DNA from 3 places in the Allobosea sp. FG18 genome. Region 2 is predicted to be linked to each of the others. Evidence: predicted binding sites of a transcription regulator. Region 2 holds the regulator's gene; each other region holds the start of a gene.

Region 1 (7,658 bases), on a different contig from region 2:
ATAGGTGCGGGTCAGCTTCGAGGCGATCTTGGTGCAGTAGACCGGTGCCGTGACCACGCCGAAGGCATGCTTGAGCACGGCGACATCGAAACGAGCGAAGTGGAAGAGCTTCAGCACGGCCGGATCCTCGAGCAGGCGGATCAGGTTCTTCGGCCGTTCGCCGCCCTTCGGGATCTGCACGACATCGGCGGTGCCGTCACCGCGCGACAACTGGACGACGCAGAGCCGGTCGCGATGCGGGTTGAGGCCGAGCGTCTCGGTGTCGATCGCGACGCTGGATCCGGCGTCGTAGCCGTCCGGCAGGTCGCCGCGATGGAAACGGATGGTCATGCTCAAAACCTCACTCGGGCGGCGCGAACGCGCCCTTCAACTGCACTTCACGGAAACGGGAAACGACAGGCCGCGCGCCAATGGCGACGCAGGTTTCGCAGCTAACGGCCTGCCTCTCCCCGTTCAAGCCCTTTCTGTGCCGAGATAAACTCTTAGGCGCCTCATTAACCCTTTATTCACCATGCGCTTCAACCGCGAAGCTGACCATGCGACAACTGCCCATCGGAGCCCGCAGCATGTCCCTGGTCCGCCTGTTCACTGACTTTCACGGCCGCATCGGACTGCGGACCTTCTGGCTCGGCAGCATCGCAGTCGCGTTGACGCTGCTCGCCACCGAGCGCACCGTTCTGCTTCTGGCGGATCATCGCCACGAGGCGATGATCATCCCCGTCATCAAGGCCCTCGCCCTGTTCCCCTGGGCTGCCCTGGCCGCGAAGCGCGCCACAGACCGCGGCAGCACGCCGCTGTTCGGCATCCTGCTGATCTGCGCCATCGTGCTGCCGGAACATCTGAGACCTCTCGTCTCGATCGGCTGGCGCCCGTCGCTGGAAGCGATCTCGACCATGGCCTGGGTCGTCGCCTTCATCGATCTCGGGCTCCTGCCATCGGCAAAGGCGCGGGACGGGGTTGCGGCAGACCCGGCTGGTGCTAAAGCGGCGGAATGAGCACCGCACCGACCTCCCCCGCCCCTACCCTCTCCTTCGATCCGACCGATCCCGTCGCGCTGACGCAGGCCTTGGTCCGCTGTCCTTCGGTGACGCCCGAGGAAGGCGGAGCGCTCGCGCTGCTCGATGCCGTGCTGTCGGCGGAAGGCTACGCGGTGCACCGCCCCGTCTTCAGGGAGCCGGGCACGCCGGATGTCGAGAATCTCTATGCCCGCATCGGCAGCACCGCGCCGGTCTTCGTGATCGCCGGGCATACCGATGTCGTTCCCGTCGGCGACGCGGCCTCCTGGACCCGCGAGCCCTTCGGCGGCACGATCGAGAACGGCACGCTCTACGGCCGCGGCGCCTGCGACATGAAGGGCGGGCTCGCCGCCATGGTTGCGGCCGCGATCCGCTACCGACGCGACAATCCCGATGCGCCCGGCTCGATCGCCTTCCTGGTCACCGGCGACGAGGAAGGTCCCTCGGTCAACGGCACGGTCAAGCTTCTGGCCTGGGCGCATGAGCGCGGCGAGCGCTTCGACCATTGTATCCTCGGCGAGCCGACCAATCCGGCCGCGATGAGCGACATGATCAAGATCGGCCGGCGGGGCTCGCTGACCGGCAAGCTCATCGTGCAGGGCACGCAGGGCCATGTCGGCTACCCCCATCTCGCCGACAACCCGATCCGGGGCATGGTCCGCCTGCTCGCCGCCCTCGACGCCACTCCGCTCGACGGCGGCACGCAGCATTTCGACCCGAGCAATCTCGAAGTCACGACGCTTGATGTCGGCAACCCCGCGACCAACGTCATCCCGGCGCAGGCGAAGGCGGCCTTCAACATCCGCTTCAACGATAGCTGGACGCCGGAGACGCTCGCCGCCGAGCTGGAACGCCGCCTGCGGGAGGCGGCCGGCAACCAGGTGCGCTATACGCTCGAGGTCCAGCCGACCAATGCGGTGGCCTTCCTGACCGAGCCCGGCCCCTTCGTCGCGCTCGTCACTGAGGCCGTCGAGGCCGAGACCGGCAAGCGCCCGGCGCTCTCGACCACGGGCGGCACCTCCGACGCGCGCTTCATCAAGAACTATTGCCCCGTCGTCGAATACGGGGTGGTCGGCAAGACGATGCACCAGGTCGACGAATGCGTCGCCGTCGCCGACCTCCTGTCGCTCCAGCGGATCACGCAGCGTTTGCTCGCCAGCTATTTCGCTGCGCAGCACCGGGCTTGACGCGCCGAATTCACGGGCCATTATCTCTTCATTAGACGAAAGTCTAAGATCGCAGATAATGGAGACCGTGATGAGGCTGGCAGCCGATGACGTCGCCCGTTCGCTGCGCGGCTCCTGGCACCTGATGACCCGTGGCGCCGAGGCCCTGTCGGAGCTCGACCTGACGCGGGACGGGTTCTGGCGCTCCTTCCTCGCCTTCGCGCTGATGCTGCCCGCGACGATCGCCATCCTCGCAGCCGTGCGGCTGACCGCCGGATTGCCGAACAGCGCCGGCCTCTTCACCGCGCCGGCGCTGGCCCTGTCGGTGACCGCAGCTCTCGCGCTGACGATCCTGGCGGTGCCGGCCCTGCTGATCGCATTGCGCCCGGAACTCGCGCGGAGCCCGCGCTTCACCAGCTTCGTCATCGCCTGGAACTGGGCCGGCATCCTCTCGGCCAGCCTGATGGCGGTTCCCGCGGCGATCTTCGCAATCGGCTGGGCGCCGCCGGCGCTGGCGATCGTGCAATCGCTGTTCTTCGCCGTGATCGTGCTGCGCCTGCGCTATTGCGTGGCGCGCGCCGTCTTCGGACCGGAGAGCCGGGGCATCGCCATGATGCTGGTCATTGCCAGCATCATGCTCGACTACGGCGTCACCCGGCTGTTCGGGCTGTTCTGAGAAGCCTGCGCCTCACTCGACGTAATCGACGCCAGCCAGGTAGAGCCCGCAGGACGGCGCCAGTGCAGCGCATTGCGAGCGGTCGCGCGCAGCCAGCACCTTGCCGACCTTGTTCTCCGGCCAACGCCCCATCCCGACCATCTTCAGGCAGCCGACGATCGAGCGGACCTGATGATGCAGGAAAGAACGGGCGTGGACATAGACGACGATCTCGGAGCCCTCGCGACGGACGTCGCAGCGATCGAGCGTGCGGATCGGGCTGTTGGCCTGGCATTCGGCGGCGCGGAAGGTGGTGAAGTCATGATGGCCGAGCAACGCCTTGGCCGCGCGGTCCATCGCCTCGTGGTCGAGCTTGACCGGCACATGCCAGACCCGATCGCGCTCCAGCGCCGGCTGGGCCCGGCGATCGAGGATGCGATAGACGTAATAGCGGCGCCGCGCCGAGATGCGGGCGTCGAAATCATCAGGCACCAATTCGGCGCTGAGGACAGCGACCGGAATTCGCTTCAGCCGGGCATTGGTCGCATCGCGGACGACATCGGTGCGCCATTCCTTGTCGATATCGACATGGGCGACCTGATGGGTGGCGTGGACCCCGGCATCGGTCCGGCCGGCGCAATGCAGCCTGACCGGATGGCCACAGAAGGCCTCGACCGCCTCCTCGACGCTCTGCTGCACGGACGGGCCGTTGAGCTGGCGCTGCCAACCCGAGAACGGCGTCCCATCGTACTCGATGACGAGCTTGTAGCGCGGCATCAGGCGACCTTCCTCATCCCTGCGCCGTCATCCCGGACAAGCGGCGAAGCCGCGCCGATCCGGGATCCATGCCGGAGCATCGTCGATGAAGGTTCCGGCATGGATCCCGGGTCTTCGCTTCGCTGCGCCCGGGATGACGGCGTAGAGGATGAAATCATCGGTTCAGAGCTTGGCACCGGCTCCGAGCCGGGCGCCACGCAGGAACTCGGCCCCGCTCATCGGCGCCTTGCCGGCGCGCTGGACCTGCAGCAGCTTCACCGCGCCGACGGCGCAGGCGACCGTGCCCTCATCGTCGAGCAGCGTACCGGGCTCGGCCGCGCCGCCGGCACGGGCGGTGCGCAGGATCTTGAGCCGCTCCAGCCCCTTGCCGAGATCAATCTCGGCGAAGGCGCCCGGGAAGGGCGAGAGGCCGCGCACGAGGTCATGGACCTGCTGGGCCGGCAGCGACCAGTTCAGCTTCGCCTCCGCATTGGCGATCTTGCTGGCATAGGTCACGCCTTCCTCCGGCTGCGGCGTGAACTGCAGGCCGCCGCGCCCGAGCGCCGCGAGCGCGCGCACCATCAGGTCGGCGCCGAGAGGACTCAATCTGTCGTGCAATTCGCCGGCCGTCATGTCAGGGCCGATCGCCAGCTTCTCGACCATCGCGACGGGGCCGGTGTCGAGACCGGCTTCCATCTTCATCACGCAGACGCCGCTCTCGGCATCGCCCGCCATGATCGCGCGCTGGATCGGGGCAGCGCCGCGCCAGCGCGGCAGCAGCGAGGCATGAAGGTTGAGGCAGCCGAGTTCGGGCAGATCGAGGATCGCCTGGGGCAGGATCATGCCGTAGGCGACGACGACCGCGACATCGGCCTGATGCGAGGCGATGATCTCGGCCTGCTCCGGCGTCTTCAGCGTCTTGGGGGTGAAGACCGGGATGCCGAAGCGTTCGGCGGCGCGATGCACCGGCGAAGGCTTCAGTTCGAGGCCCCGCCCCGCCTGCGCCGGGGCACGGGTGTAGCAGGAGACGACCTCATGCCCCTGGCCGACGATCTCGGTCAGCACCGGCACGGCGAAATCCGGCGTGCCCATGAAGATGACGCGCAAACTCATACGCTCGACCTTACCTAAAAACGAATGTCATCCCGGGCGACCGAAAGGGGGCCTGGGATTCTGCCTGAACCTTTGCCGGATGCACTCCGGCATGGATTCCGGATCTACGCTGCGCTCCGTCCGGAATGACAGCGCATCGATCGCAAATCTCAAGCCGCCGAACGCTTGGCCGACTTGGCGAATTTCTTGGTGACGCGCTCGCGCTTCAGCCGCGAGAGATGGTCGATGAAGAGAACGCCGTTGAGATGGTCGATCTCGTGCTGCAGGCAGGTCGCCAGCAGGCCGTCGGCCGCGATCTCCTGCGTCTTGCCGTCGAGATCCATGTAGCGGACCTTGACCTCGGCCGGGCGCTCGACCTCCTCGTAATATTCGGGGATCGAGAGGCAGCCTTCCTCGTAAACGCTGAATTCCTCCGAAGACCAGGTGATCTCCGGATTGATGAAGACCTGCGGCTTCTTCGGCTCGGGCTCCTCGCCCTCCTTCGCCTCCGGCTTCGACAGGTCGATCGTCACCACGCGCAGCGGCACGCCGATCTGGATCGCGGCGAGACCGATGCCGGGCGCGTCGTACATCGTCTCGAACATGTCCGCGACCAGCGTCCTGATCTCGGGCGTGACAGCCTCGACCGGCTTCGAGACGAGGCGAAGCTGGGCGTCGGGCAGGATGACGAGCGGGCGAACGGACATGGGATTCCAAGGGAAAAGAGCTGTTGAACCGGGGACATAAGCATTTGTGAGAGGACGGTCAAACTGTTCCGCTTTCGTTCGCCATTACCAGCCGAATCGGCTAGGCTCCCGTGCATGAACGAGATCGCCTTCACCCTGCTGGAACGCCCGGTGACCTGGGCCGAAGCTGCGCTCGGCTTCGGGGCGCTGAGTCTCGTCCTGCTGCTGATGGCGGTGATTGCCGGCTGGCGCGGCGGCAAGGCCCGCGCGATCGAAGCCGCGATGGCCACCGAGCGCGCCCGCGAGATGGACGACAAGGTCGCGGAGATGAACCGCCAGCAGGCGGAGCTCGCCGGCCGGATGCAGTCCATGGCCGAGATCCTCTCGACCCGGCAGGGCGATCTCGCACGGCTCGTCGCCGACCGGATGGACGGGCTGAGCCACAAGGTCGGGCAAGGGCTGGAACGGAACGTCCAGCAGACCACCGAGAGCCTCGGCAAGCTGCAGGAGCGGCTGGCGGTGATCGACAACGCCCAGAAGAACCTGACGGACCTGACATCCGAGGTCGTGACGCTCAGAGACGTGCTCGCCAACAAGCAGGCGCGCGGCGCCTATGGCCAGGGCCGGATGGAAGCGATCATCCGCGACGGCCTGCCCGCCGCCTTCTTCGCCTTCCAGCCGCAGCTCTCGAACGGGAAGCGGCCGGACTGCTTGGTCACCCTGCCCGGCGACGGACGCGGCCTCGTCATCGACGCCAAATTCCCGCTGGAGAGCTTCACGCTGCTGCGCGAGGCCCGTGGCGACGACGCCAGGAAGGCCGCCGGCCAGCGCGTGCGCAGCGATGTCGGCGTGCATGTGAAGGATATCGCCGAGCGCTATTTCCTGCCGGGCGAGACGCAGGACGTCGCACTGCTCTTCGTGCCCTCGGAATCGATCTACGCCGACCTGCACGAACATTTCGACGATGTCGTGCAGCGGGCGCACCGGGCCCGCATCATGATCGTCTCGCCCTCCCTGCTGGCTCTGGCGATCCAACTGATGCAGTCGCTGGTGCGCGATGCCCGGATGCGCGAGGAAGCGCAGGTGATCCAGAGCGAGGTTGGCAAGTTGCTCGACGACGTGCGCCGGCTCGGCGAGCGCGTCGACAAGCTCGACAATCATTTCCGGCAGGCACAGGACGATGTCGGCCAGATCAAGACCTCGGCCGGCAAGGTCACCAGCCGCGCCGAAAAGATCGGCGCGCTCGATTTCGACGACGAGAAGAGCGAGCCGAAGCTGCCCTTCGCCAAGGGGCTGGAGCTGAAGCGCGCGGCCGAATAGCGGCCGCCTGCCCCCTTCCGAGAGCGCCACCCATGGGGCGCATCAAGAAGAACACGCAACTATAACTAGAATTACAACCACTAGTTGAGGGTGCAAAATTAATGCGCGCCAACCTCCCGCTTATCGTTAGAGCAACTTTAAGAGTTCTCTGAAAATTTGAGGGGAAATCGCAACCTGAATACAGTCGCCTGTCATGTTTCGAACCGGACGAGCCCGACGATTGCCTAGAAAATAGGCACCCCGAATACCCCCACCACTCTCCTCATCATCGCGGCCTCTCCCCGGAAAGTTCATCATGGCCTTGAGCATTAAGACCAAGCTGGCGAGCGCGCTCGTCGCGCTGACTCTCTGCGTCCTCGTCGTCGGCGCTTGCGGATTCCTAGCCCTTCGATCCGTCACACAGCGGGTCGACGAAGTTGTCCAGAACAACGTCATCCCGATGGAGCAGTTGCGCATCGTCAGCGACATGTACGCGGTCAATGTCGTCGACACGATCTGGAAGGCGCAGAGCAACCAGATCACCTGGACGAACGCGCTGAAGAGCGTCCAGGACGCGGTGGGGAATATCGACAAGGGCTGGAAGGCCTACCTGCCCACCATCACGGCCGCCGACGAAAAGCAGATTGCCGAACAGGCGACGGTGCTGATGAAGACCGGCGATGCCGCCGTTGCCAAGTTGATCGGCATTCTGAAGGAGCGTGACGAGAGCGCGCTGCGCATGTTCGCCACTGACGAGCTCTACAAGGCGATCGACCCGATCTCCGCCAAGCTCGGGGAGCTGACCTCGATGCAGCTCTCCCAGGCACGAGACCGGGGCATGGAAGCACAGTCCATCGCCGGCTCCGCCACCATCCTGTTGCTGGTCATGGCCGGTGGCGCCTTGCTGGTCGCTGCCCTGGCGCTGGCCTTCGTCATCGGCGGCATCGTGCGCCCCCTTGCCGGCATGACCGACGCGATGAAGCGCCTG
Region 2 (7,658 bases):
CAGCGCGGTTCGGGCTCCGCCGATATGCAGGAATCCGGTGGGCGAGGGCGCAAAGCGCGTGACGACGGCGTTGCTCATGGGAGGGAACTCCGGCCGGGCGGCCAGGGCCGTCCGGGGCAAGACAGGGGAAGGGGCCGGATCGTGACATGACAACCGGCGCGCGCCCTGTAACATGGCTTTGCCGGAAACGCTAAGCGGTCAAATCGCAGCGCCGGCGGGGGAGAGCGGGCGATGCAGCCGGCACCGCCGGGGCAGGGGCAGGCACAGGGCCGGCGCGGCGCGCGCGCCGATGCCTTGCCGGCACGGCTCGGTGCCATGGCCCCGCTGGCGGCCAATCTTCGCCCGTTGCTGTGGCAGCTTTGGCTCCATCTCTCGCGGGGTTTCGCGCTGGAGGTCGAGAGGCGCCGGCCCTTCCTATGGCTGCCGATCGCGATGGGCGCCGGCATCCTGCTCTATTTCGCTGCCGATCGTGAGCCGGCATTATGGGCGCCGCTGCTCGGCTTAGGCTTGAGCAGCGCGGCGGCCTTCGCCCTGCGGAGGCGCCCTCTCGCGTCGATGACCTGCCTCGCGGCGGCGGCGGCCTTTCTGGGCTTCGTTGCCGGCGTCTGGCGCACGGACGATATCAAGGCGCCGATGCTGGAGCGGCCGCGCATCGGCGAATTGACCGGCTTCGTCGAGAGCGTCGAGGCGCGCGACAGCGGCGCGCGGCTCGTCATACTGGTGACCGATCTCGCCAATGTGCCGGTGGACCAGCGGCCGAAGCGGGTCCGCGTCAATATCCGGCAGGGCTCCGTCGCACCGGGGGACCACATCGTCGCAACCGCGCGCCTGCTGCCACCTCCGGGACCGGCGCGAGCCGGCGGCTACGATTTCGGCCGCGACGCCTTCTTTCGCGGGATCGGCGCCGTCGGCAGCATCTCCGGCAAGATCGCGCTGGCAGCACCGCCATATCCGCTGCCGGCGCGCCTCGCGCTCGACGTGACGATCGACCGCGCCCGCAATGCCCTGACCAAACGCATCGCCGAGGTCGGGGGCGGGCAGGGCGGGGCGGTTGCCGCCGCGCTCGTCACCGGCAAGCGCGGCCTGATCACCGAGGCCACCAATAACGACCTGCGTGCCGCCGGTATCTATCACATCGTCTCGATCTCCGGCCTGCACATGGTGCTCGCCGCCGGCACGATCTTCTGGCTGGTGCGCGCGCTGCTGGCCCTGTCGCAGACGGTGGCGCTGCACTGGCCGGTCAAGAAACTCGCCGCTGTGGCGGCCATGCTGGGCGCGACCGCCTATTGCATCTTCTCGGGCAGCGATGTCGCGACCGAACGCTCGCTGATCATGACGCTGGTCATGCTCGGCGCGATCCTGGTCGATCGCGCGGCGCTCAGCATGCGCAACCTCGCGCTCGCCGCCATGATCGTGCTGCTGCGCGAGCCGGAAGCGCTGCTCGGGCCGAGCTTCCAGATGTCCTTCGGCGCGGTCGCGGCGCTGATCGCCTTCGCCGAGCGCTGGGAGCGGAGAGATCGCAGCGAGCCGCCGTCGGCATTGCCTTGGCCGCTCGGGCCAATCTGGACGGCGGCGCTCGGCATCCTCGTCACCACCATGCTGGCGACCGCCGCGACCGCCCCCTTCGGCGCCTATCACTTCCAGACCTTCAACCCGTTTGGGCTGCTCGGCAACGCCATGGCGCTGCCCTTCGTCTCGCTTTTCGTCATGCCGGCAGCGGTGTTCGGCGTGCTAGCCTATCCGTTCGGGCTGGACTGGCCGGCCTGGGCCTTGATGGGGCTTGCCTCCGATGTCGTGCTTAAGGTCGCGCACTGGGTCGCGACCATCGACCATTCCACCGTGACGGTCGCAGCCTTCGGCCCGGTCGTGCTGGCCTGTTTCGCGATGGCTTTACTCTGGCTGACGCTCTGGACCACGGCCTGGCGCTGGCTGGCGGCCGTGCCGCTCATCCTCGGGGTCGCCATTGCCGGCAAGCCGGAGCGGCCGGAGATCCTGATCGAGCGCGACGGTTCCGGGCTTGCCGTGCGCGGTCCCGATGGACGCCTCGCCATCGCCGGCAAGCCCAGTCGCTTCGTCCTGCAGCAATGGCTCGCTGCTGATGGCGACAGCCGCTCGCCGGATGATCCGACATTGCGCACCGGCGTCACCTGCGACCGGCTGGCTTGCGTCGCGCAGACGACCGACAAGCGCACGATCTCGTACACGCGCGAGCGTCTCGCGATCATCGAGGATTGCCTGCGCGCCGATCTCGTCGTCACCGCCATTCCCTGGAGCGGGGCCTGCAAGGCCAGACTGGTCGAGCGGATGGCGCTATCACGCGACGGCGCGACCTCGCTCTACCGGACGGCGACCGGGTGGAACAGCCGAACCTCGGAGCCGACCGCAGCCGACCGTCCATGGACCCGCCGGCGCGAGCCTCGCCCTGCAGAGGTGGCAACCCGGCCGGTTGGTCAGCCCGCAACGGTGCAGCCTGCATCAGCCTCCGACAGTGAGGTCGACGCCGATGTCGAGCGCCTTCAGTAGCGTCGCATCAGATTGACGAGGCGGCCCTGGATCTTGACCCGGTCGGGGCCGAGCACGCGGGTCTCATAGGCCGGATTCGCCGCTTCGAGCGCGATCGAGGAGCCACGCTTGCGCAGGCGCTTCAGCGTCGCCTCCTCGTCGTCGATCAGCGCGACGACGATATCGCCGGTATTGGCGGTGTCCTGCTTGCGGATGACGACGGTATCGCCGTCGAGAATGCCGGCTTCCACCATCGAGTCGCCACGCACTTCGAGCGCGTAATGCTCGCCGGAGCCGAGCATGTCCGGCGGCAGCGAGACGGTGTGACTGCGGCTCTGGATCGCCGAGATCGGGGTGCCCGCTGCGATGCGGCCCATGACGGGAATGGCGATGGAATGCCGGCTGTCGTCCTCGACCGCTGCTGGCCGGGGCTTGGCGACGCTCGGCTGGGCGCCGAGACCGCCCTGCACGACGGCCGGGCTGAAGCGGGGTCGCGGCTGCGGGGCGCCGAACCCGTCCGGCATCTTGATGACTTCGAGCGCGCGGGCCCGATTTGGCAGGCGGCGGATGAAGCCGCGCTCCTCCAGCGCCATGATGAGACGATGGATGCCGGATTTCGAGCGCAGGTCGAGCGCGTCCTTCATTTCGTCGAAGGAGGGCGGCACGCCACTTTCGCGCAAGCGTTCCTGGATGAAGCGCAGGAGTTCGTGTTGCTTGCGTGTCAGCATGGTCGCCGCCAGCCCCTCAAAGCGCAGATTCGAAACAAAGCACGAACACCATACGCGTTCTGCTTGTGTTCCGCAAGCTGCTATGCCTTCGCGGAAGCGTGAGATAGCCGTATGGAAAACGCGCCGTCATTCCGGACAAGCCGCGTCAGCGGCGCCGATCCGGAATCCATCATGGAGCGCGGCGTTCTACGATGGATTCCGGGTCTGCGCTTCGCTTGCCCGGAATGACGTCGCGGGGGCAATAAAGAGCGCGCGCTCTACCGCAACGGCAGGATACGGCAGGAATCGCCCTTCTTCGCGGCAGCGGCATGGGCAGGCCGAATCGTCAGGGCCTGCGCCCGCGCGAGCGTACCAAGCATCGAGGAATCCTGCCGGTCGAAGGGCGTCGCGACCCAGCCTTCCGGCGTCAGCGTGAGCTCCGAGCGCAGATAGTCCTCGCGCTCGTCATTGCCGGGCATGTCGCGGCCGAGGATGGCGGGAATGCTGCGGTCGCGATCGGCATCGGCAATGCCGAGCAGCGCCTCGATCAAGGGCAGCACGAAGAGATGGCCGCAAACGATCGAGGAGACCGGATTGCCCGGCAGCCCGACCACGACCATCCGGCCGAGCCGCCCGGTCATCATCGGCTTGCCCGGCCGCATCGCGATCTTCCAGAATCCGAGCGTCATGCCGGCCCGCGTCAGCGCTTCCTGCACGAGATCGTGCGCGCCGACCGAGGCGCCGCCGAGCGTGATCAGCACATCGGCATCGGCTGCGCGCGCCCTTGCGATCTTCGCGGCGAGATCGGCATGGTCGTCGCGGGCGATGCCAAGGTCGAGCACGGTGCCGCCGGCCTTCTCGACGAGAGCGGCGAGCGAAAACGAGTTCGAGGCGACGATCTGGTCGCGGCCGACCGGCTCGCCCGGCGCCACCAACTCGTCGCCCGTGGCGAGAATCGCGACGCGCGGCTTCCGCCGGACCGGCAAAGTCGGATGCCCCATCGCGGCGGCGAGGCCGAGTGCCGCACTGTCGAGCACGCGACCGGCCGACAGCAAAACGTCGCCCTCGTGGAAGTCGAGCCCCGCCGCGCGCAGGAATTTGCCCTTGGCAGGCGGCACGCGGACGCGAATGACAGGGCTGTCGACGCCATCGGCATCTTCCTGCATCAGGATCGTGTCGGCGCCGTCAGGCATCGGCGCGCCCGTGAAGATGCGCACGGCTTGTCCCGGGCCGACCGCTCCCTCATAGGCCCGGCCGGCGGCGGATTCGCCGATCACCGAGAGCGAGACGCCTTCCGCCATCTCGTCGCCACGCACGGCATAGCCGTCCATGGCCGAATTGGCGAAGGGCGGCTGGGTCCTGAGCGCCTTGACCTCGCCGGCGAGCACCCGCCAGGCGCATTGCGCCAATGGCAGGGTTTCCGCTCCCGTCGGCTCCGGAATGCTGTCGAGCAGCGCCTTGCGCGCGACGGGGACCGGAGTGAGCGCCATCAGCTAGCATTCGCCTCGTAATCGCCCGACTGGCCGCCAGACTTGTGCAGCAGCCGGATGTTCTCGATCCGCATCGCCCGGTCGACGGCCTTGACCATGTCGTAGACGGTAAGACAGGCGACGGAGACGGCGGTCAGCGCCTCCATCTCGACGCCGGTCTGGCCCTTCATCTTGACCTCGGCGCGCACGCGCACGCCCGGCAGGGCCTCGTCGATCGCGAGGTCGACGGCGATCTTGCTGAGCAGCAGCGGGTGGCAGAGCGGGATCAGTTCATGCGTGCGCTTCGCCGCCATGATGCCGGCGAGGCGTGCGGTGCCGAGCACGTCGCCCTTCTTGGCGTTGCCGTCGCGCACGATCGCGATCGTCTCCGGCGCCATGACGACCTGGCCTTCGGCGATCGCCATGCGGGTCGTCTCGGCCTTGCCGCCGACATCGACCATATGCGCCTGGCCTTGCGCGTCGAGATGGCTGAGCCGGCTCACGCCGCGACGGCCTTGCCGGTCAGCAGCGCCTGCGTTGCGGCGGTGACGTCGGCCTGTCGCATCAGGCTTTCGCCGACGAGGAAGCTGTTGACGCCGATCCGGTTGAGCCGGGCAATGTCGGCATGCGTGAAGATGCCGCTCTCGCTGATGACGATACGGTCGGCCGGCACGCGCGGCGCCAGCCGCTCGGTCACGGCGAGATCGACATTGAAGCTGCGCAGATCGCGGTTGTTGATGCCGAGCATCCGGCTTTCGAGCTTGAGCGCCCGGTCGAGCTCGGCATCGTCATGGACCTCGACGAGGACGTCCATGCCGAGCTCGCGCGCGGTCTCGTTCAGGGCGCTCGCGGTAGCGTCGTCGACACTGGCCATGATGATCAGGATGCAGTCGGCGCCCCAGGCGCGGGCCTCGTAGACCTGATAGGGCTCGTAGAGGAAATCCTTGCGCAAGGCCGGCAGGCCGGCGGCCTCGCGCGCCGCGGTCAGGAATTCCGGCTGGCCCTGGAAGGATGGCGCGTCGGTCAGGACGGAGAGGCAGGCCGCGCCGCCGGCCGCATAGGCGCGGGCGAGCGAAGGCGGGTCGAAATCGGCCCGGATCAGGCCCTTGGACGGGCTCGCCTTCTTGATTTCGGCGATCAGCGCGGGCGTCCCCAGTGCGAGCTTGCCTGCCAGCGCATCGGCGAAGCCGCGCGGCTTGGAGGCGGCGCGCGCCCGGCGTTCGATTTCGGCCTGCGGGACGGCGGCTTTCGCAGCCGCGATCTCCTGGCGCTTATAGGCTTCGATCTTCGCGAGGATATCGGTCATGCCGGCCTCACGCGTTCGAGGCTTTGACGAGCGCGGCGAGCGTCGCCTTGGCCTTGCCGGAATCGAGCGCGGCCGTCGCCTGGGCGAAGCCGTCCTTCAGGTCCGTCGCCTTGCCGGCGACGAGCAGCGCCGCTGCCGCATTGAAAGCGGCGATATCGCGGAAGCCGGTCTTGTCGCCTGCGAGCACGGCGTTGAGCGCCGCCGCATTCTCCTCCGGCGTGCCGCCGCGCAGAACTTCGGGCTTGGCGGGCTCAAGGCCGACATCGGCCGGGCTGATCGAAAAACTCTCGATCTTGCCGTTCTCCAGCGAGACGACACGGGTCGGCCCCGTCGTGGTGATCTCGTCGAGCCCGTCCGAGCCGTGCACGGCCCAGACGCGGGTCGACCCCAGGGAAGCGAGCACCTTGACCATTGGCTCCAGCCAGGTCTCGGAGAAGGCGCCGATGAGCTGGCGCTTGACGCCGGCCGGGTTGGAGAGCGGGCCGAGCAGGTTGAAGATCGTGCGCGTGCCGAGCTCGGTGCGCACCGGCGCGACATGGCGCATCGAGGCGTGATGCGTCGGCGCGAACATGAAGCCGACGCCGGCCTCGCGGATGCAATGCTCGGTCGCGGCCGGATCGAGCCCGACCTTGACGCCGAGCGCGGTCAGCACGTCCGCCGCGCCGGAGCGCGAGGAGGCCGCGCGGTTGCCATGCTTGGCGACCGGCACGCCGCAGGCGGCGGTGATGATCGAGGCCAGCGTCGAGACATTGTAGGAGCCGGAGGAATCGCCGCCGGTGCCGACGATGTCGATCGCCTCGGGCGGCGCCTTCACCGGCAGCATCTTGCCGCGCATGGCGCCGACGGCACCGGCGATCTCGTCGATCGTCTCGCCGCGCACGCGCAGCGCCATCAGGAAGGCGGCTGATTGGGCGTTCGTCACTTCGCCCGAGAGGATGGTGTCGAAGGCGTCGCGCGCTTCCTCGCGGGAGAGCGTCGCGCCGGTCGCGACCTTGGCGATGAAGGGTTTGAAATCGTCCATGGGAACTCTGCGGAATCAGGCTGAAAGGGTCAGGGCGGAGGCTTCGCGTTCGCTCTGCCATCGCTCCGCGAGATCGAGGAAATTCCGCAGGATCGTCGCGCCATGCTCGGAGGCGATGCTCTCCGGATGGAACTGGACGCCGTGGACCGGCAGCTCCCGGTGCGAGAGCGCCATGATCAGGCCGTCATCGCTCTCCGCCTCGATCTCGAAGACATCCGGGCAGGAGGCGCGCTCGACCACGAGCGAGTGATAGCGCGTCGCCTGCAGCGGGCCGTTGATGCCGCGGAACAGGCCGCGCGCCCGGTGGCGGATCGACGAGACCTTGCCATGCATCGGCAGCGGCGCGCGCACGACATGGCCGCCGAAGGCCTGGCCCATCGCCTGCAGGCCGAGGCAGACGCCGAAGATCGGCTTCTTGCCCGCGCCTTCGCGGATGACGTCCAGACAGATTCCGGCCTCGTTGGGCGTACAGGGGCCGGGCGAGAGCACGATCGCGTCGTGATCGCCGGCAAGCGCTTCCTCGGCGGTGAGCGCGTCGTTACGCCAGACATCGACCTCGGCTCCCAGCCCACCGATGAGATGGACCAGGTTCCAGGTGAAGCTGTCGTAGTTGTCGATCAACAGAACGCGCATGGCCGAACCCGTGAATGCGG
Region 3 (7,658 bases), on a different contig from region 2:
TGCCGCGGCGCATGATCCGGCGCAGGACATAGCCGCGACCTTCGTTCGAAGGCAGCACGCCATCGGCGATCAGGAAGGACGCGCAGCGCAGATGGTCGGCGATGACGCGATGGCTCGCCTTCATCGGGCCATCCGGATCGATCGAGGTCAGGTCGGCGATCGCGGTGATCAGGGCGCGGAACAGGTCGATATTGTAGTTGTCATGCGTGCCCTGGAGCACGGCCGCGATGCGCTCCAACCCCATGCCGGTATCGATCGAGGGGCGGGGCAGGTTGGTGCGGATGCCGCCGGCCGCTTCCTCGTATTGCATGAAGACGAGGTTCCAGATCTCGATGAAGCGATCGCCGTCCTGCTCGGCCGAGCCGGGCGGGCCGCCCCAGATATGGTCGCCGTGATCGTAGAAGATCTCGGAGCAGGGACCGCAGGGGCCAGTATCGCCCATCCGCCAGAAGTTATCCGAGGTGGGGATGCGGATGATCTTGTCGTCGGTCAGGCCGGCGATCTTCTTCCAGAGCGCGTGCGCCTCGTCGTCCTCGGAATAGACGGTGACCGTCAGCTTGTCCTTGGGCAGGCCGAATTCGCGGGTGACCAGCGTCCAGGCGTGGTGGATCGCCTGTTCCTTGAAATAGTCGCCGAAGGAGAAGTTCCCCAGCATCTCGAAGAAAGTGTGGTGACGCGCGGTGTAGCCGACATTGTCGAGGTCGTTGTGCTTGCCACCGGCGCGCACGCATTTCTGGGCCGTGGTGGCGCGCGAATAGGGGCGCTTCTCCTGGCCGGTGAAGACGTTCTTGAACTGCACCATGCCCGAATTGGCGAACATCAGCGTCGGGTCGTTGCGCGGCACGAGTGGGCTCGACGGCACGATCTCGTGGCCCTGGGACTTGAAGTAGTCGAGGAAGGTCGACCGGATATCGTTGACGCCGCTCATCGCTCTTTTGCGCTCTGATCTTGGGCAGGAGGCCGGGCTCGCGCTCGGCGGGAAGAACCGGTTCTAGTCAGGCGGTTGGCACCTGTCCAGAAAGCTTGATGCAGCGCACCAGCCGCAAGGCCTTATCGGCAAACGAAAACAGGCGGTCCGAAGACCGCCCGCTTGATAGAGGAGGGCAAGAATAGCTCTGCCCGTCATTGGCACTCTCTGCGTCATCCCGGGCTTGACCCGGGATCCATCGTAGAACGCAGAGCCCTATGATGGATTCCGGATCGGCGCCGCTCCGCGGCTTGTCCGGAATGACGGCTGTGCCCGTGTTCCCTCAGGCCTCGCCTTCGTCGAGATCGTCCGCGGTCGGGTCCGCCTGATCGAGGATGCGGTCGGCGACGAGGCCGGAATTCTGGCGGATCGTCGCTTCAATCTTGGCGGCGACGTCTGGATTGGTCTTGAGGAAGGTCTTGGCGTTCTCGCGGCCCTGGCCGAGGCGCTGGCTGTCGAAGGAGAACCAGGCGCCGGCCTTCTCGACCATGCCGGCCTTGACGCCGAGATCGATCAGTTCGCCGACCTTCGATATGCCCTCGCCGAACATGATGTCGAACTCGACCTGCTTGAAGGGTGGCGCGACCTTGTTCTTGACGACCTTGACGCGAACCTGGTTGCCGGTCGCCTCGTCGCGCTCCTTCAGCGTCGAGACGCGGCGGATGTCGAGGCGCACCGAAGCATAGAACTTGAGCGCGTTGCCGCCGGTCGTGGTCTCCGGCGAACCGTACATCACGCCGATCTTCATGCGGATCTGGTTGATGAAGATGACCATGCAGTTCGAGCGCGAGATCGAGGCGGTGAGCTTGCGCAGGGCCTGGCTCATCAGGCGGGCCTGGAGGCCCGGCTGGACGTCGCCCATCTCGCCCTCGATCTCGGCGCGGGGCGTCAGCGCCGCGACGGAGTCGACCACGAGCACGTCGATCGCGCCGGAGCGGACGAGCGTGTCGGTGATTTCAAGTGCCTGCTCGCCGGTATCGGGCTGCGAGATCAGCAGGTCGTCGAGATTGACGCCGAGCTTGCGGGCATAGACCGGGTCGAGCGCATGTTCGGCATCGACGAAGGCGCAAACGCCGCCCTTCTTCTGGGCCTCGGCGATGGTGTGCAGCGCCAGCGTGGTCTTGCCCGAGGATTCCGGCCCGTAGATCTCGATGACGCGGCCCTTGGGCAGGCCGCCGACGCCGAGCGCGATGTCGAGGCCGAGCGAACCGGTCGAAATCGTCTCGATCTCGATCGCCTGCGGGTTCTTGCCGAGCCGCATGATCGAGCCCTTGCCGAAGGCGCGTTCGATCTGGGAGAGCGCCGCATCCAGCGCCTTGGCCTTGTCCATCGAGGAGCCTTCCACGAGTTTGAGATTCGCCTGATTCACGTTTCGGGCTCCTTATGGCAGGGCGACGGGGACATCTCAATGCGTCTTGACATGAGAATGGTCACGCTTTGTTCCTGTCGGCAAGTTCTTTTTTTGTTCTCGATGTCAGTTCCTGTCAGGAGGCGGTTGCTGGGCGTTATGGAGCGCTTGTCCCAGGGGACTGCGCTGCTCGCGCCAGTGCTGCTGCCGCCCGGCCCGCCGCTTCGATATAGCCGGGGTCGCGATGCACCAACATAATGGAGAACGCTCCGTCCATCAGCAGGACGACCTGGCGGGCCAGCTCGGCTGAGGGCGGGATGCCGCCCGCCGCGCAGGCGCCGGCGAGCCAGGCCTCGAAGCCGGCCTTGTGGCGCGCGCCGATTCTGACGGCGGGGTGGCCGGGCAGCGGGGCGAGTTCGGCGGCGGTACGCAGAAAGCCGCAGCCCTTCCAGCGCGGATGGCGCGCCGAGCGGGCGAGCTGACGGAAGATCGCTTCGATTTTGTCCGGCAGTCCCCCGTCGGCTTCGTCGAACCACCGCGCCATGAGGGCGAGATTGGGCTGGTCGCGCGCGTCGAGATAGGCTGCGACGAGATCGTCCTTGCTCTCGAAATGATAATAGAGCGTACGCTTGGTCACCCCGGCCTTTGCTGCGACCGAGTCGACGCTGACCGCGCGGATTCCCTCATCATAGAAGAGCCGGCTGGCGGCATCGACGATGCGCTTGCGGGTAGGGCTGTCGGGCTTCTTCATGATCGATGTATACCGTATAGGTAGTATACATGACAGAGCCGGGCAGACAGCCTTCCGCGGTCGATGACCCAGGAGGTTTTCATGCCTGACCATGATCCCGTTCTCTTCGCCAGCGCTGGCGGAATCGCCACGCTGACACTTAACCGGCCCGACAAGCTCAATGCGCTGAGCTACGAGTTGATCGACCGGCTGCTCGCCCATCTCGACGTCATCGAGGACGACCCGGCCATTCGTGTCGTCATCCTGACGGGCGCCGGGGAACGCGCCTTTTCCGCGGGGGGCGACATTCCCCAGTTCTCAGGCAGCGTCGCCTCGAGCCCGGAGACCGCGGTGCGCGACTTCGTTCGGCGCGGCCAACGGCTGACCGCACGGCTGGAAGCGTTCTGCAAGCCGGTGATCGCCGCAGTGAACGGTCTCGCCTATGGCGGCGGCTGCGAAATTACAGAAGCGGTTCCGCTCGCCATCGCGAGCGAGCGGGCGATCTTCGCCAAGCCGGAGATCAATCTCGGCATGCCGCCGACCTTCGGTGGGACGCAGCGCCTGCCGCGGCTGGCCGGCCGAAAGCGCGCGCTGGAGCTGCTCCTGACCGGGGATCCCTTCCCAGCTGCGCGGGCGCTGGAGCTGGGGCTGGTCAATCACGTCGCGGCGCATCATGATCTGCTGCCGGCAGCGCATGAGCTGGCCCAGCGGATCATGCGGCATTCCCCGCTGGCGACGGCCAGCATCCTGGCGGCGGTCACCCGTGGCATCAATGCCAGCATCGGCGAAGGGCTCTTGATCGAGAGCGAGCAGTTCGCACGCATTGCACCGACCGCGGACCTGCGTGAGGGGCTGGATGCGTGGATGGGGCGGCGCGCTCCGCGCTATATCGGCTCCTGGTCGCGGACTGCGGGACGGGGAGAGACGTGATGACGGACCATACCACCTTTTCACGCGAGAGCTTGGCCGCCTTCCGCGCTGCGGACAGGGCGGGGCCGGTCCAGATGCTCAACCTGATTCGCCTGCATGAGCTGGCGCAGTATCCTGACGGGCGAGGTGGATCTGGGGTCGAGGCCTTCTCCGCCTACGGCCGGATCAGCGAGCCGGTCCTGGCGCGGTTGGGTGGGCGCATCCTGTGGCGGGGCCGCTTTGAGCAGATGCTGATCGGGCCTGAAGCAGAAAATTGGGATGTCTGCTTCATTGCCGAATATCCAAGCGTCGAGGCTTTCGCGGCGCTGTTTCGCGATCCCGTCTACCGTGAGGCGATGCAACACCGACTGGCGGCCGTGAAGGACTGCCGGCTCGTACGATACGGCGCGAGCGTTGCGGGCTCGCGCTTCTCAAACGCCTGAAGCCAGGGCTGGCGGCCGTGAGGTCGCCGGCCTTTAGCCCATCGCCGCCTTCACCGTCTCGACGAGCTGCTTCATCGTGAAGGGCTTGGGCAGGAAGTGGAATTCCTCGCCTTCCGGCAGGTTCTTGCGGAAGGCTTCCTCCGCATAGCCGGAGACGAAGACGACCTTGGTGTTCGGGTTGCGCTTGCGCAATTCGCCGAGCAGCGTCGGGCCGTCCATTTCCGGCATCACCACGTCGGAGACGACGAGGTCGATCTTGCCGTCGTTCTGCAGGAAGAGGTCGAGCGCCTCGACGCCCGATGCCGCCTCATGGACGGTGTAGCCGCGCGAGACCAACATGCGGGCATTGAGCGCGCGCACCGCGTCCTCGTCCTCGACCAGCAGGATGACGCCGGCGCCGGTATGGTCGGCGGCGAGCTTCTTCGGCGCCTCCTTGGCGGCGGCCTCGGCGGCGATCTCCTCCTGGCTCGGCACATGGCGCGGCAGGAAGATCTGGAAGGCCGTGCCCTTGCCGATGGTCGAGTCGACGAAGACGTAGCCGCCGGTCTGCTTGACGATGCCGTAGACCATGGAGAGGCCGAGACCGGTGCCCTTGCCGACCTCCTTGGTGGTGAAGAACGGCTCGAAGATCTTGTCGAGATGCTCCTGAGGGATGCCGGTGCCGGTATCCTCGACCTCCAGCAGGACGTAATTGTCGGCCGGCAGGGCCTCGTGGCCGAAGGAGGCGCAGTCCTCGCGGGCGACGTTGCGGGTGCGGACCGCGAGCTTGCCGCCGTCCGGCATGGCGTCGCGGGCGTTGACGGCGAGGTTGACGATGACCTGCTCGAGCTGGCCGAGATCGGCCTTGACCGGCCAGAGATCACGGCCCTGGCGGACATCGAGCGTGACCTTGTCGGCGACGACGCGCTTCAGCATCAGCGAGAGGTCGGAAAGCACCTCGCCGAGCTCCAGCACCTGCGGGCGCAGCGTCTGGCGGCGCGAGAAGGCGAGGAGCTGCCGTACCAGCGCCGCGGCGCGGTAGGCATTCTGCTTGATCTGCATGATGTCCGGGAAGGACGGATCGGTCGGCCGGTGGCTCGCCAGCAGGAACTCGGAGGCGTTGATGATGACCTGCAGCACGTTGTTGAAATCGTGCGCGATGCCGCCGGCGAGCTGGCCGACCGCCTGCATCTTGCCGGCCTGGTCCATGTTGTCGCGCAGCTTGCGCTCGGCGGTGGTCTCCAGTGCATAGACGATGGCGCGCTCGCCATCGCCGCCTTCGGTGCCGGCGACGGGGGTGAGGTAGAGCTTGGCCGAGCGGCCGTCCTCGCCGGCAAGCGCGAGGTCGAGCGGCGCGCCGCCCGAGCGCCCGGCGACCACCTCGGCCAGCGCCTCGTTGAGCCCGGCGCCGGAGGCGACGAGGTCGTGGATGGTGCGGGGCCTGAGGCCCGCCGGGATCAGGCGGGCGAAGGCGGCGTTGGAATGCAGGATCGCGCCGGCCTCGTCGACGGTGGCGATCGCCATCGGCGTCGAATGGAAGAAGCGGGCGAAGCGGACTTCGGCATCGCTGCCGCCATCGGCCCCGGCCTCGCCGGCCGTGCGGTTGAGCACGAGGGTGCGCGAGGGGCCGGCGCGGCCGTCCTGCCCGAAGGCGACCTGATGGTGCAGGCGCACGGGCAGTGGGGCGCCGTTGCGGCGCTTCAGGTCGACATCGAGCACCTCGACGCGGACATCGCCGGGCTGGCCGCGGATCGCCTGGATCAGGGCGGCGGCGGAGGAGGTACAGACATCCTCGAGATGCAGGCCGCCCGAGCCGAAGCGGGCGAGGTCGAAATCGAGCCAGCCGGAGAGGGTGGCGTTGAGATAGGAGATCTCGCCATCGGCATCGATCGAGATGAAGCCGGCCGGCGCGTGGTCGAGATAGTCGATCGCGTGCTGGAGCTCCTGGAAGGCGTTTTCCTGGCGCTCGCGCTCGGGCGTGATGTCGGAGACCGACCAGATCGTCGCGGTCGTGGCCTCGCGGCGCACCGGCGAGACGCGGACGCGGTACCAGCCGACCTCGCCGCGCTCGTTCAGGGCGGGCTCGAGGCGGACCTCCTCGACGAGGCGACGATGCTCGCGGGCGGCGGTGGCAAGCCGGTAGATCGCTTCCGAGACATCGGCGCGGCCGGTCAGCAGGCGGCCAACCGGCTTCAGGTCATTGGCGCCGGTGGCGCCCGCCAGCGCGAGATAGGCCTCGTTGGCATAGACGATCTCGTTCTCGCTCTCGGTCACGACGATGCCATCGTCGGCGCGGTCGACGATCGCCTTGGTCAGGTCGTTGCGGGCGGCGCGGCCGGAAAACTGCACGAGGCCGATGGCGAAGGCGAAGAGGCCGAAGACGCCGACGACCGAGAGGATGGCGAGCAGGCCAAGTATCAGGGGCTGCGCCCATTCATTGGCGAGGAAGCCGAGCGCGATCGCCGCGCCCACCAGCACGCCCGCGACCAGCAGGATGATGCCGATATGGCCGGGCTTGTCGGAGCGATCGATCGTGTTGGTCGCCGTGGTGCCGCTCATTGCGGTGGAGTCCGTTCCCTTGCGGCCGCGCGGAAACCGGCGGCCAAGCTTCCTTCGCATCCCTGTCGAGTTAGGCGCGCCGGCCCTTCAGGCGCAAGACGTATCCGATGACTTCGGCGACAGCCTGATAGTGTTCGACAGGAATTTCTTCGTCGATGCCGACCGTGGCGTGGAGCGCGCGCGCGAGCGGCGGGTTCTCGACGATCGGCACGCGATGCTCGCCGGCGACCTCGCGGATCTTCAGGGCTATCGCATCGACGCCCTTGGCGAGGCAGAGCGGCGCCGCCATGCCGGGCTCGTATTGCAGGGCTACGGCGAAGTGGGTCGGGTTGGTGATGATCACGGTGGCCTTGGGCACCGCCGCCATCATGCGCTTGCCGACGCGTTGGGCGCGGATCTGGCGCAGCTTCGCCTTGACCTCGGGATTGCCTTCCGAGTTCTTGAACTCGTCCTTCATCTGCTGCTTGGTCATCTTCTGGCGCTGGTACCAGGAGAAGCGTTGCCAGCCGAAATCGCCGATGGCGATGATCGCGAAGAGGGCGAGGACCGCGCCCATCAGCTGGATCGCGAGCGAGAGCGTCGCCGGCATCAGCGCCTCGACGCCCATCTGGGCGAAGCCTTCGAGCCGGTCATGCTGGCCCCAGAGCGTGAGCCAGACGACGATACCGATCAGGGCGGTCTTGGCGAGACCCTTGGCGAAGTTGACCCAGGCCTCCTTGCCGA

Evidence for each region. The regulator LexA, encoded in region 2, represses DNA repair genes until DNA is damaged. The targets are predictions, from matches to a motif close to TGTTCNNNNTGTGTTCNG.
Region 1: the regulator LexA is predicted to act here: its motif matches at 5,457-5,474, upstream of ACODTJ_RS00730 (DNA recombination protein RmuC).
Region 3: the regulator LexA is predicted to act here: its motif matches at 2,420-2,437, upstream of recA (recombinase RecA).

The regions. Positions count from the first base shown of each region.
Region 1 is NZ_JBMDKB010000001.1:148,253-155,910, reverse strand. Features, by position in the region: gene ACODTJ_RS00765 (ribonuclease D) at 1-330, opposite strand, end outside; gene ACODTJ_RS00760 (DUF805 domain-containing protein) at 567-995, shown strand; gene dapE (succinyl-diaminopimelate desuccinylase) at 992-2,203, shown strand; gene ACODTJ_RS00750 (hypothetical protein) at 2,274-2,858, shown strand; gene truA (tRNA pseudouridine(38-40) synthase TruA) at 2,871-3,614, opposite strand; gene fmt (methionyl-tRNA formyltransferase) at 3,777-4,706, opposite strand; gene def (peptide deformylase) at 4,856-5,392, opposite strand; gene ACODTJ_RS00730 (DNA recombination protein RmuC) at 5,507-6,691, shown strand; gene ACODTJ_RS00725 (HAMP domain-containing methyl-accepting chemotaxis protein) at 6,987-7,658, shown strand, end outside.
Region 2 is NZ_JBMDKB010000004.1:47,992-55,649, reverse strand. Features, by position in the region: gene gltX (glutamate--tRNA ligase) at 1-78, opposite strand, end outside; gene ACODTJ_RS06090 (ComEC/Rec2 family competence protein) at 232-2,523, shown strand; gene lexA (transcriptional repressor LexA) at 2,517-3,230, opposite strand; gene ACODTJ_RS06080 (molybdopterin molybdotransferase MoeA) at 3,488-4,699, opposite strand; gene moaC (cyclic pyranopterin monophosphate synthase MoaC) at 4,699-5,181, opposite strand; gene trpC (indole-3-glycerol phosphate synthase TrpC) at 5,178-5,984, opposite strand; gene trpD (anthranilate phosphoribosyltransferase) at 5,992-7,005, opposite strand; gene ACODTJ_RS06060 (anthranilate synthase component II) at 7,021-7,638, opposite strand.
Region 3 is NZ_JBMDKB010000021.1:13,337-20,994, forward strand. Features, by position in the region: gene alaS (alanine--tRNA ligase) at 1-928, opposite strand, end outside; gene recA (recombinase RecA) at 1,251-2,297, opposite strand; gene ACODTJ_RS21660 (TetR/AcrR family transcriptional regulator) at 2,473-3,066, opposite strand; gene ACODTJ_RS21665 (crotonase/enoyl-CoA hydratase family protein) at 3,148-3,975, shown strand; gene ACODTJ_RS21670 (DUF1330 domain-containing protein) at 3,975-4,397, shown strand; gene cckA (cell cycle histidine kinase CckA) at 4,431-6,935, opposite strand; gene flhB (flagellar biosynthesis protein FlhB) at 7,006-7,658, opposite strand, start outside.